DNA from 3 places in the Mesorhizobium sp. M8A.F.Ca.ET.165.01.1.1 genome. Region 1 is predicted to be linked to each of the others. Evidence: riboswitches for the same ligand, from Rfam matches in the RefSeq annotation. Region 1 holds a riboswitch; each other region holds the start of a gene.
What was found. A riboswitch is a leader RNA that binds a small molecule or an ion and turns the genes downstream of it on or off. The one in region 1 is predicted to bind thiamine pyrophosphate.
Positions count from the first base shown of each region.

Region 1 (3,270 bases):
CGACGGCATAGGTGATGGAGATCCTGAGGCCAGCGAAGAAATAAGGCAGCGCCGAAGGCAACCGTGCCAGGATGAAGACCCGCCAGCGCCCTGCTCCCATGGCGCGCAGCATCTGCCCGATCTCGACCTCGGTAGCCTCGTAGCCCTGCACCAGGGCCACCAGCATCGGGAAGAAGGTGACCAGTGCCACCAGCATGATCTTGGGCGTCAGCCCGAAACCGAACCACAGCACCACCAATGGCGCGATGGCGACCAGCGGCAAGGTCTGGCTGACTATGAAGACAGGAAACAGCGCGCGCCGCAAAGGCTGGAAGAAGTCGACCAGCATCGACAGCGCGAAGGCGGCGCTGAGCGAACAGGCAAAACCGATCAGCGTGGCGCGGATGGTGGGAATGGCGTTGTCGAGCAGCGCGTCACGATTGAGCATCGCCTGTTCGAAGACGCGCGAGGGTGCCGGCAGAACCGTCGGCTTGATGCCGGAATGGTTTGCGTAGAGTTCCCACGCCACGAGCACCAGGCCGATCGATATCACGGCCGGCGCCGCCTGGGCGAGGAAGCCCGCGAGTTGACGCGGGTTGAACGACGATGAAGCCACGAGAGGATGACCTTGACGGCGCGCGTCGGCGCGAACGGTTCAGACGGCAGTGGGACTGTTGGCCGAAACCGTGACGTCGAGGGTTACGTGGCCGGCGCCTGGTCCGAAGCGGCAGAAGGCTTCGTCGAGCGCCGAGAAGATCGCGCCGGCATCGCCGCGCAGCTTGGTGCAGAAATTCTTGGAGCGATCGTAGACGCCGGACTGCTTCAGGAAATCGATGCAGCCATAGATCTCGTCCATGTGGTCGTCCGTGCCCATCACATAGAGCGAGAACTGCGCCGCCGCTGGCTGCCCAGTGGCGGGCGCGCCGCGCACGGCGGAAATGGCGGCTTGCTTGCGCGGGCCGAGTGGCCCGGCAGGTCCGCCAAACGTGTCGGAGCGGCAGATCGGATCGTCCGGCTCACCTGGGCAACCACGCGAAATGGTCGCCGACAGCACGCAATGCTTACCGCTGCCAGACGCAGCCACGAAAAGGTCGCGCAGCGCCGGGAATAGCACCTCGGGGGGCCCGACCAGCAAGGTCGAGATGTCGTCGGTCTCGATCCTGAGCTTGTCGCGATACGAATCGAGCGCGCCAAGCGCGCCCAGGATGACGCCGACAAAATCGTCGGCCATGAGATATAGGGAAACCTGTGCGCCTGAAAACATCGCCCGCCTCGCTCCGCTGGTATTACCCAGATCAGCTTCTAGGGTCTGTGGGCTTGCCGCCCCCGTCTCAGCCCCGACCGTACGGAGCACCCCTGTGGATGGCGGCGTTAAAGCACCATTCGATCGGTTGGGGAAGCTGTTTTTTCAGCAAGCTGCGCCAAAGCATTGCGCCAGCGCAGGCACAACCGGGTGCCGGCGCCCGGGAATTTGGCTCGATCCGGGTGCAACCAACAGCCCGACCATCACGCCGGGCGGAATGAATTCCAACGCGGACCAGAATTGCCCGACCAGCGCGCAGACGGATGCCAATGGCAGGGCGACCGCGCCGACCGTGGCCGACAAGAACTGCGGTAAGTAGTTTTCGCAGCAGGGAAAGCGCGGACGCAAGTTCCGCGCTTTCCATGCTCGTTGGTCTCACTATACGCCACGACCGGCTGGCGGTACCTCTGGCACCGATTCGCTGGCCACTTTGCCAAACACTCTTATTTCGGGGCACGGTTTTCCGGCTTTTGGCCGTGCGAATGCGGTGTGCATTTTCATCAGCCGTTTGAGCAGGCGGCCATAGGTGAGGTATCGAACCCGGCCATTGGCAAGATCGAACTCCACCCTCCCCCATCGCCTGACCGGACCTTTTCCAGTTGGCGGACCCAGTCGCGCGATCTGAAAGGCCAACCGAACCTCGCGGCCGGCAACGTCCAGATAGATACCGGGATTGCCGCCCAGGACGTGCCACAATCGGGCAACGTGCTCGATCGACATGTCGGATGAAATCGCCATGTGGTTCCGCTCAAGTCGCGCCCAGACGAAATCACCGGTTGGCTGCCGCGTCCCGGACACCAAATCCTCGCAATAGGCTGGCGCCACCTCGCGCACCAACGCGCGCATCGCGGTCGCCACGCTGTCGGCCACATCCCGCCGCGTTGCCCAGTGTGCTTCGCAGAACGGCACGTGTCCGAGGATGTCGCCGTCATCGAAATTGGCGGACATCTTGTGCAATGTCACGCCGCCATGGACGGCATGCTGGCCGTCCGCGGCCAGGCGATGGAGAGGATGCGGACCCCGGTAGTTGGGCAGCAGCGCCGGATGAAAATTAAGGCCGCCCTTGGGAAAGAGGCTGAGCAGTTGTTGCGGGATCAGGGTCGGGAAAGCGTAGCAGATCAGTACATCCGCGGCGATCTCAGGCAATTGCCGGCCAAGCTCATCCCAGTCGTAAGGCCGGCCGAATTCGATCAACTTTACCGGCGTGTTGCCGAGATAGCGCCTGAGCAGAAGCTGGCGCCTCAGCCGGCGTCGAAAATTGCCAATGCTGAAGCCTCTGGATGGGCGCTGAAAGCCAGGCACGATGATCGCGCCAATACGATTTCCCGCCTCGACCCACCCGGAAAGCAGGGGCCCGGTGTAAGCAGAAACATCCAGGATGAAAACTGCATTGAGCTGCCGGGCGCCGGCCACAGGCTCGGAAGAAATCATCTTTTCAGATCCGGCGGGGCAAGACATCGCCCGGCAATCCGAGCACCGTAACGAACCGGTCCAGTCACTACCAAAAGACCGGCCGAGCCGTCAGCCTGGTTTGGGAGAAAGCGGTCCTGCCGCGGCGACACTTGGGAGCCTTTCCCGCTTCACCAACACACGCTTCTCGTAGAGCTTCCTCATGCTCCCCCTGAAACCAATCAACCCGCGTAGTTGGTCAGCAACGCCGCGCACTGTCAACCGCCGGGCGGTGGTTAACAGCCGCTATTGATATGGCCTCGCGGCAATCGGCGGGCGCTTAAACCCACTGCCGCAAAGACTGATCCGCGAGCCTTATGAAACGGCCTTTTCACGAACCGGCAGTTTCCAACCCGGCCTGACGAAATGGCAGGTGTAGCCGTTCGGATACTTCTCCAGATAATCCTGGTGCTCGGGCTCGGCCTCCCAGAACGCTCCCGCCGGAGCGAGCTCGGTGACAACCTTGCCGGGCCACAGGCCAGAGGCATCGACATCGGCGATGGTGTCCTCCGCCACACGCTTCTGCTCCTCACTGGTGT
Region 1 is NZ_SRTH01000007.1:157,558-160,827, forward strand. It holds gene EN808_RS20250 (ABC transporter permease) at 1-595, opposite strand, end outside; gene EN808_RS20255 (YkoF family thiamine/hydroxymethylpyrimidine-binding protein) at 635-1,243, opposite strand; TPP riboswitch at 1,234-1,347, opposite strand; gene EN808_RS20265 (formyltransferase family protein) at 1,661-2,476, opposite strand; gene msrA (peptide-methionine (S)-S-oxide reductase MsrA) at 3,047-3,270, opposite strand, start outside.

Region 2 (3,270 bases), on a different contig from region 1:
CGCTGGATGCGGGTCGAGAACCCCTTGACGACGGTGAGGTCGCCAAAGCTCTTCTCTATGTTTTTCGCCTCGATCACCAGCTTGCCGGATTCGGCCGCGTCGCTGGCCACCATTGTCGCGGTGCCCTCGGCGCCGCGATGGCCGCGAAAGCGCTGGCGCATGGTCTGCAGTTCGCCGAGACGTCGCATGTTGCGCTTGCGCCGTGCCGTCACGCCGTAGCGCAGCCAGTGCTCCTCGCGCACGATCTGGCGGCCGAGCTTGTGCTGCTCGCGCTCTTCCTCCTCCAGCACGAGGTCGCGCCATTCCTCGAAATGGCCAAAGCCCTTGTCCAACCGGCGGGTCTGGCCACGGTCGAGCCAGACGGTGGCACGCGACACACGCTCGAGGAACCGGCGGTCGTGCGAGATCACGATGAGCGCCGAGGAAGTCCGGACGAGCTCCTCTTCCAGCCATTCGATCACCGACAGATCAAGATGATTAGTCGGCTCATCAAGGAGCAGGATGTCGGGCTCCGGCGCCATGACGCGGGCAAGGGCGGCGCGCCTGGCCTCGCCGCCGGACAGGTCTGCCGGCCGCTCCTCGCCCGACAGGCCGAGATGCTCCATCAGATAGCTGGCGCGGTAGGGATCGTCGGCCGGGCCGAGCCCGGCCTCGATATAGGCCCGCACATTGGCAAAGCCGTCCATGTCGGGCATTTGCGGCAGATAGCGGACAGTCGCCGAAGGCTGGCGGAACACCTCGCCGTCCTGCGGTTCGATCAGGCCGGCGGCGATCTTGAGCAGCGTCGACTTGCCGGACCCGTTGCGGCCGACCAGCGCGATCTTGTCGCCGGCCGACGCTGTCAGGGCGGCGCCATCGAGCAGCGGCGTGCCGCCAAAAGTCAGTCTTATCCCGTCGAGATTGAGAAGGGGCGGGGCCATGTCAGCTTTCGGGCAATGGATAGGGATGGGCGAGCAGCAGCGCGCGGCCGTGGCCGAGCGCGATGTCGAGGCGGCCCTTGACCTCGTTGGAAATGGTCAGCGACGATCCGAAAGCCACCTCGACCTTGTCGAGCGGCCATTTGGCGCCGGTGACGGTCAGGCCGGAGAGTTCGGAAAAGCCGAGAATAGAAAATAGCGTGCCGTCGGCATAATCGAAGCTGGCCCTGCCGTTGAGCAAGGGGACACCCTCCTGGGCGCCGCTGGTCAAAAGCACATCCGTTCCGGCCTCGGCCAGCCGCAGGCCAAGCGCCAGATGCAGGAAGGCGTGATCGGCGCGCTTGCCGCCGAAGGCGCCCGCCAGCACAAGGCGGGTCGCTCCACGCTCCAGTGCGGCCGCGATTGCCAGTTCGCCGTCGGTCTTGTCCTTTTCCGCCGGGAAGGTTTGCCGGGGCACGGCGGCGAGATGGGCGGGCAGATCGGCCGGAACCGAATCGAAATCACCGACCCACAATTCCGGCACTAGGCCCAGTATCCGCGCATGACCGATGCCGGCGTCGGCGGCGATCACGCGCGAGCCTTCGACCTGGCGGTCGAGCCGGGGCGTGCGGAGGAGATCGCCGCCAAGCAGGATGGTGAATGTGCTCATATCCCGTCGCCTTACCAGCCCGGCACGGGAAACGGAAGGCGGCAAACTCCCACTTGCGTGTCCCACCCGCCGGGCCTATGTGTCGAAACGCTCTAACGGGGTGCCGGACGCGAATTTCGCGGACCGGCTGAGAGGCAGTCTCGCCAACCCGCTGAACCTGATCCGGTTTGTACCGGCGGAGGGATTAGACGTTTCGGACAGTCCGACGCCTCAATTCCTTTCAACGCAAACGAAGGAGGCGCCGATGCGCACGTTTTTATATTCTCTCATCGCAGCCACGGCAGTGGCCCTGTCCGGGCCGGCTTTGGCCAAGGACAAGCTCACCGTCTACACCTATGAGAGCTTCACCGCCGACTGGGGTCCGGGCCCCGTGGTGAAGAAGGAATTCGAGGCCGAATGCGGCTGCGATGTCGAATTCGTCTCGGTCGCCGACGGCGTGGCGCTGCTCAACCGCGTCAAGCTGGAAGGCGCTTCGACCAAGGCCGACATCGTGCTCGGCCTCGACACCAATCTCACCGCCGATGCCAAGGCCTCAGGCCTGTTCGCGCCGCATGGCGCGGCGAGCGATGTCAACGTGCCGGGCGGCTGGAGCGACGATACTTTTGTTCCCTTCGACTATGGCTATTTCGCCGTTGTCTACGATACGCAAAAGCTGAAGTCGCCGCCGAAAAGCTTGAAGGAGCTGGTCGAGGGCAGCGCCGACGACAAGATCGTCATCCAGGACCCGCGCACCTCGACGCCCGGTCTCGGCCTGCTGCTCTGGGTGAAGTCGGTCTATGGCGACAAGGCGCCGGAGGCCTGGGCCAAGCTCAAGACCAAGGTGCTGACCGTGACGCCGGGCTGGAGCGAGGCCTATGGCCTGTTCACCAAGGGCGAGGCGCCGATGGTGCTTTCCTACACCACCTCCCCGGCCTACCATATGGTCGCCGAGAACACCGAGCGTTACCAGGCGGCGTCTTTCGAAGAGGGCGAGTATCTGCAGATCGAGGTCGCCGGCATCACCACGACCGGAGCCAAGAACCCGCTGGCGGAAAAATTCATGGCCTTCATGACCGGACCGAAATTCCAGGACGCCATCCCCGAGACCAACTGGATGTTCCCGGCCGGCAAGACCGACAAGCCGCTCAACCCGGCCTTCGACAAACTGGTCAAGCCGACCAAGACCCTGCTGTTCAGCCCGGACGAGGTCGCGGCCAACCGCAAGGCCTGGGTGGATGAATGGCTGGCGGTGATGAGCAAGTAGTTGGCTGTATGATCCGAAGATGAATGCTCTACGGCGCCCCCCTCTGTCCTGCCGGACATCTCCCCCGCTTGGGGGGAGATTGGCTGTCATCGGCGATTTCGCCAATCGCCAACATTGCAGGAATGAGCTGGGCGCCGGAGCTGCTAATCTCCCCCCTCGTGGGGGAGATGTCCGACGGGACAGAGGGGGGCGCGAAGGAACGCGACGCACGTTAAAGGCCTTTCGTGCAACCCGCGTCTGATCCCCGCATTACCGCCGGCAGCGTAGCGCTGGCGGCGATCGCGCTCTTGATCGGCGGCGCGTTTGCCGGGCTGCTTGTCGAAGGCGCACACGACCTCTCCGGCGCCTGGGCGGCCTTCGACCCTTATCTGTTGCGCGTCGTGCGCTTCACACTCTGGCAGGCGGCCCTGTCAACGCTGCTCTCCGTCGGGCCGGCCCTGTTCGTGGCGCGGGCGCTGTCG
Region 2 is NZ_SRTH01000012.1:65,470-68,739, forward strand. It holds gene EN808_RS25905 (ABC-F family ATP-binding cassette domain-containing protein) at 1-920, opposite strand, end outside; gene EN808_RS25910 (thiamine diphosphokinase) at 922-1,566, opposite strand; TPP riboswitch at 1,653-1,767, shown strand; gene thiB (thiamine ABC transporter substrate binding subunit) at 1,811-2,809, shown strand; gene thiP (thiamine/thiamine pyrophosphate ABC transporter permease) at 3,034-3,270, shown strand, end outside.
Region 2: it holds a riboswitch for thiamine pyrophosphate, as region 1 does, so the genes downstream of both, thiB (thiamine ABC transporter substrate binding subunit) here and EN808_RS20255 (YkoF family thiamine/hydroxymethylpyrimidine-binding protein) in region 1, are expected to answer to the same signal.

Region 3 (3,270 bases), on a different contig from region 1:
CTTGGGATATGTCTTTGGCGATGCTGATTTGACGCCGGCGCAACGGAGGTCCGTCGAGCCACAGCTGCGCAGGATTGCTGAGATCTACGGCGAACGCGATCATCTCATGGACGAGATAGCTGTATATCTGCGGTCGATCGGACGCCATGTCGAGGTTGAGCCGAAGACAGGTGTTTCCTGATGGCCGCGATCGATCGCGTTCCGTAGTCGCCATTTCTATTGGGTAACGAGCAGCCGTCTTCCAACCTCTGAAACAAAAAAGAGGTGACCCCCAAAGGCCGCTCTCGAGACCGCAAGTCTGAGCCGCTAACGCATTGCGATAACCAGGCTGTCCGAACTGGGCGTCGATGCCTTCCTCGACCAGGTCGCGGTAGGCGGCGATCTCATCTACCGCATGCATAGCCAAGCCAGAGAAGTTTTCGGCAGCGGAATTCTCGGTCGCTTCCCCTTTTATGACTAGAGGGTGCGGCCGATCCGGCCGCGACGATCTCGCAGGGATTGCCATATACGGCAACACGAACACCGGCGGATCAATACTCGGATAATGGCGGCCGGCTATGTAGCGATCGATCGCGCACCAACATATCAATGCAATAGCTTAGTTGCTTTCAAAGGCGGGTCTCTACGAACTGCAAGCAAGCTAAACGATTGCGTCAACTCTTCCTCGCAGAGCGAAAACTCCGCGCCCACGCGATTTCTCTGCTGGAACAGCGGCACATCCTCAGCGCCAGGACACGGCCGCCGCCGTCGGGTTTTACGAAGCCGGTGATTGCATAAGTTGCCCGCAAGATATCATTGGTATCGGGAACGCCGCCGATGCCGCATCCTGAATAGAGCGGCCGCTTGCACCTGCCAGCCCGACGACCAGATCATATCTGCAACTCCATCTACCTGGACGTGGTGCAAATCACCTCGCTGAAGCCGCAAATCGTCGCCTTCGACCAGGATAACCACATCCGTGACCGCCTGAGCTACTCGGTCGATCTCGACGCACATGGCCGATACAGTTTTTCCATCCTTCACGAAGCGAATGAGACTTTGGCCATTCCAGCCCTGGTCTACGGGGCGTGACTTGTCCCCGATGCATGCGCGAGCTCTCCGCTCGGCCGGCCGCCGGACGTCGCCACCGGCCGAAGGCGCCCGAAGGCGCCCGAAGGCGCTTGACAAAGCAGCACCGGCCCATTCAACTTGAGGCATTCACCAGGGGAGTCCCGGTAAGGGGCTGAGATACTGCTGGCTTTCGCGGCGCAGTGACCCGTTGAACCTGATCCAGTTCATACTGGCGTAGGGACGGTGCAAGCGCTTTGCGGGAGTTTACGCCCGAGGTCCTGCTGCAGCAGGTCTACAGAAGCGTCTTTTCATCCTTCCGGCACAGAACTGGGTCTCCAATGCATGAGCAAAGGAGCCTCACGATGAATGCCCTCACCCCCGCCGTGTCGACGGGACCACTGCCCGCCTCGCGGAAAATCCACAAGCCCGGCGTCCTCTACCCGCAGATCAGGGTGCCGATGCGCGAGATTTCCGTCCATCCGACGGCCGGCGAACCGCCCGTCACCGTCTACGATCCGTCCGGCCCCTACACCGATCCATCAGTCCAAACCAGCATCGAAAAAGGCCTTGCCCGGCTTCGCCACGAATGGGTCACGGCGCGTTGCGATGTCGAAGCCTATGACGGGCGCCACGTCCGGCCGGAAGACAATGGATTCGCCACCGGCGAGCGCCTGACACCGGAATTTCCGATACGCAATCGGCCGCTCAAGGCCAAGCAGGGCAAGGCGGTGACCCAACTTGCCTATGCGCGCGCCGGCATCATCACGCCAGAAATGGAGTTCGTAGCCATCCGCGAGAATCTCGGCCGCGAGGTGATGCGCGGCAAGCTGCAACGCGACGGCGAAGCCTTCGGCGCGGCGATCCCAGATTTCGTCACACCCGAATTCGTGCGCGACGAGGTGGCGCGCGGACGCGCAATCATTCCCGCCAACATCAATCATCCCGAGAGCGAACCGATGATCATCGGGCGAAATTTCCTGGTGAAGATCAACGCCAACATCGGTAACTCGGCTGTCACATCGTCGATGGCCGAAGAGGTCGAAAAGATGGTGTGGGCGATCCGCTGGGGCGCCGATACGGTGATGGACCTGTCGACCGGCCGCAACATCCACAACATCCGCGACTGGATCGTGCGCAATGCACCGGTGCCGATCGGCACGGTGCCGCTCTATCAGGCGCTCGAAAAGGTCGGCGGCATCGCCGAGGACCTCAACTGGGAGGTCTATCGCGACACGCTGATCGAGCAGGCCGAGCAAGGCGTCGACTATTTCACCATCCACGCCGGCGTGCGGCTGCACTACATACCGCTGACCGTCGACCGGGTCACGGGCATCGTCTCGCGCGGCGGCTCGATCATGGCCAAATGGTGCCTGCACCATCACCGGGAGAGCTTCCTCTACGAGCATTTCGAGGAGATCTGCGACATCGCCAGAGCCTATGACGTTTCCTTCTCGCTCGGCGACGGCCTTCGTCCCGGTTCAATCGCCGATGCGAACGACGCGGCGCAATTCGCCGAACTGGAAACACTTGGAGAACTCACCAAGATTGCCTGGGCAAAGGACTGCCAGGTGATGATCGAAGGCCCGGGCCATGTCCCCATGCACAAGATCAGGCAGAACATGGACAAGCAGCTCGCAGTGTGCGGTGAGGCGCCGTTCTACACGTTGGGGCCGCTGACGACCGACATCGCGCCGGGCTATGACCACATCACCTCAGGGATAGGTGCCGCCATGATAGGCTGGTTCGGCACCGCAATGCTTTGCTACGTCACGCCGAAAGAGCATCTCGGCCTTCCCGACCGCAACGACGTCAAGATTGGGGTGATCACTTACAAGATAGCCGCCCATGCAGCCGATCTGGCGAAGGGCCATCCGGCAGCGAAAACCAGGGATGATGCCCTTTCGCGCGCGCGCTTCGAGTTCCGCTGGGAGGACCAGTTCAACCTGTCGCTCGACCCCGAAACCGCACGGTCCTTCCACGACCAGACCTTGCCCAAGGAGGCGCACAAGCTGGCACATTTCTGTTCGATGTGCGGGCCGAAATTCTGCTCCATGCGTATCTCCCACGACATCCGCGCCGAAGCCCAGAAGGAAGGCATGGCGGCGATGGCGGCGAAATACCGCGAGGGCGGCGATCTCTACATGCCGGCTGACGAGACCGGCGTAGCGCTCATGCCAGAGGCGCCGGAGCCATCATGAGGGTGTTGGTCAAAGGGGCCGG
Region 3 is NZ_SRTH01000006.1:277,326-280,595, reverse strand. It holds gene EN808_RS37800 (hypothetical protein) at 1-181, shown strand, start outside; gene EN808_RS19245 (hypothetical protein) at 844-1,071, shown strand; TPP riboswitch at 1,193-1,309, shown strand; gene thiC (phosphomethylpyrimidine synthase ThiC) at 1,413-3,248, shown strand; gene thiO (glycine oxidase ThiO) at 3,245-3,270, shown strand, end outside.
Region 3: it holds a riboswitch for thiamine pyrophosphate, as region 1 does, so the genes downstream of both, thiC (phosphomethylpyrimidine synthase ThiC) here and EN808_RS20255 (YkoF family thiamine/hydroxymethylpyrimidine-binding protein) in region 1, are expected to answer to the same signal.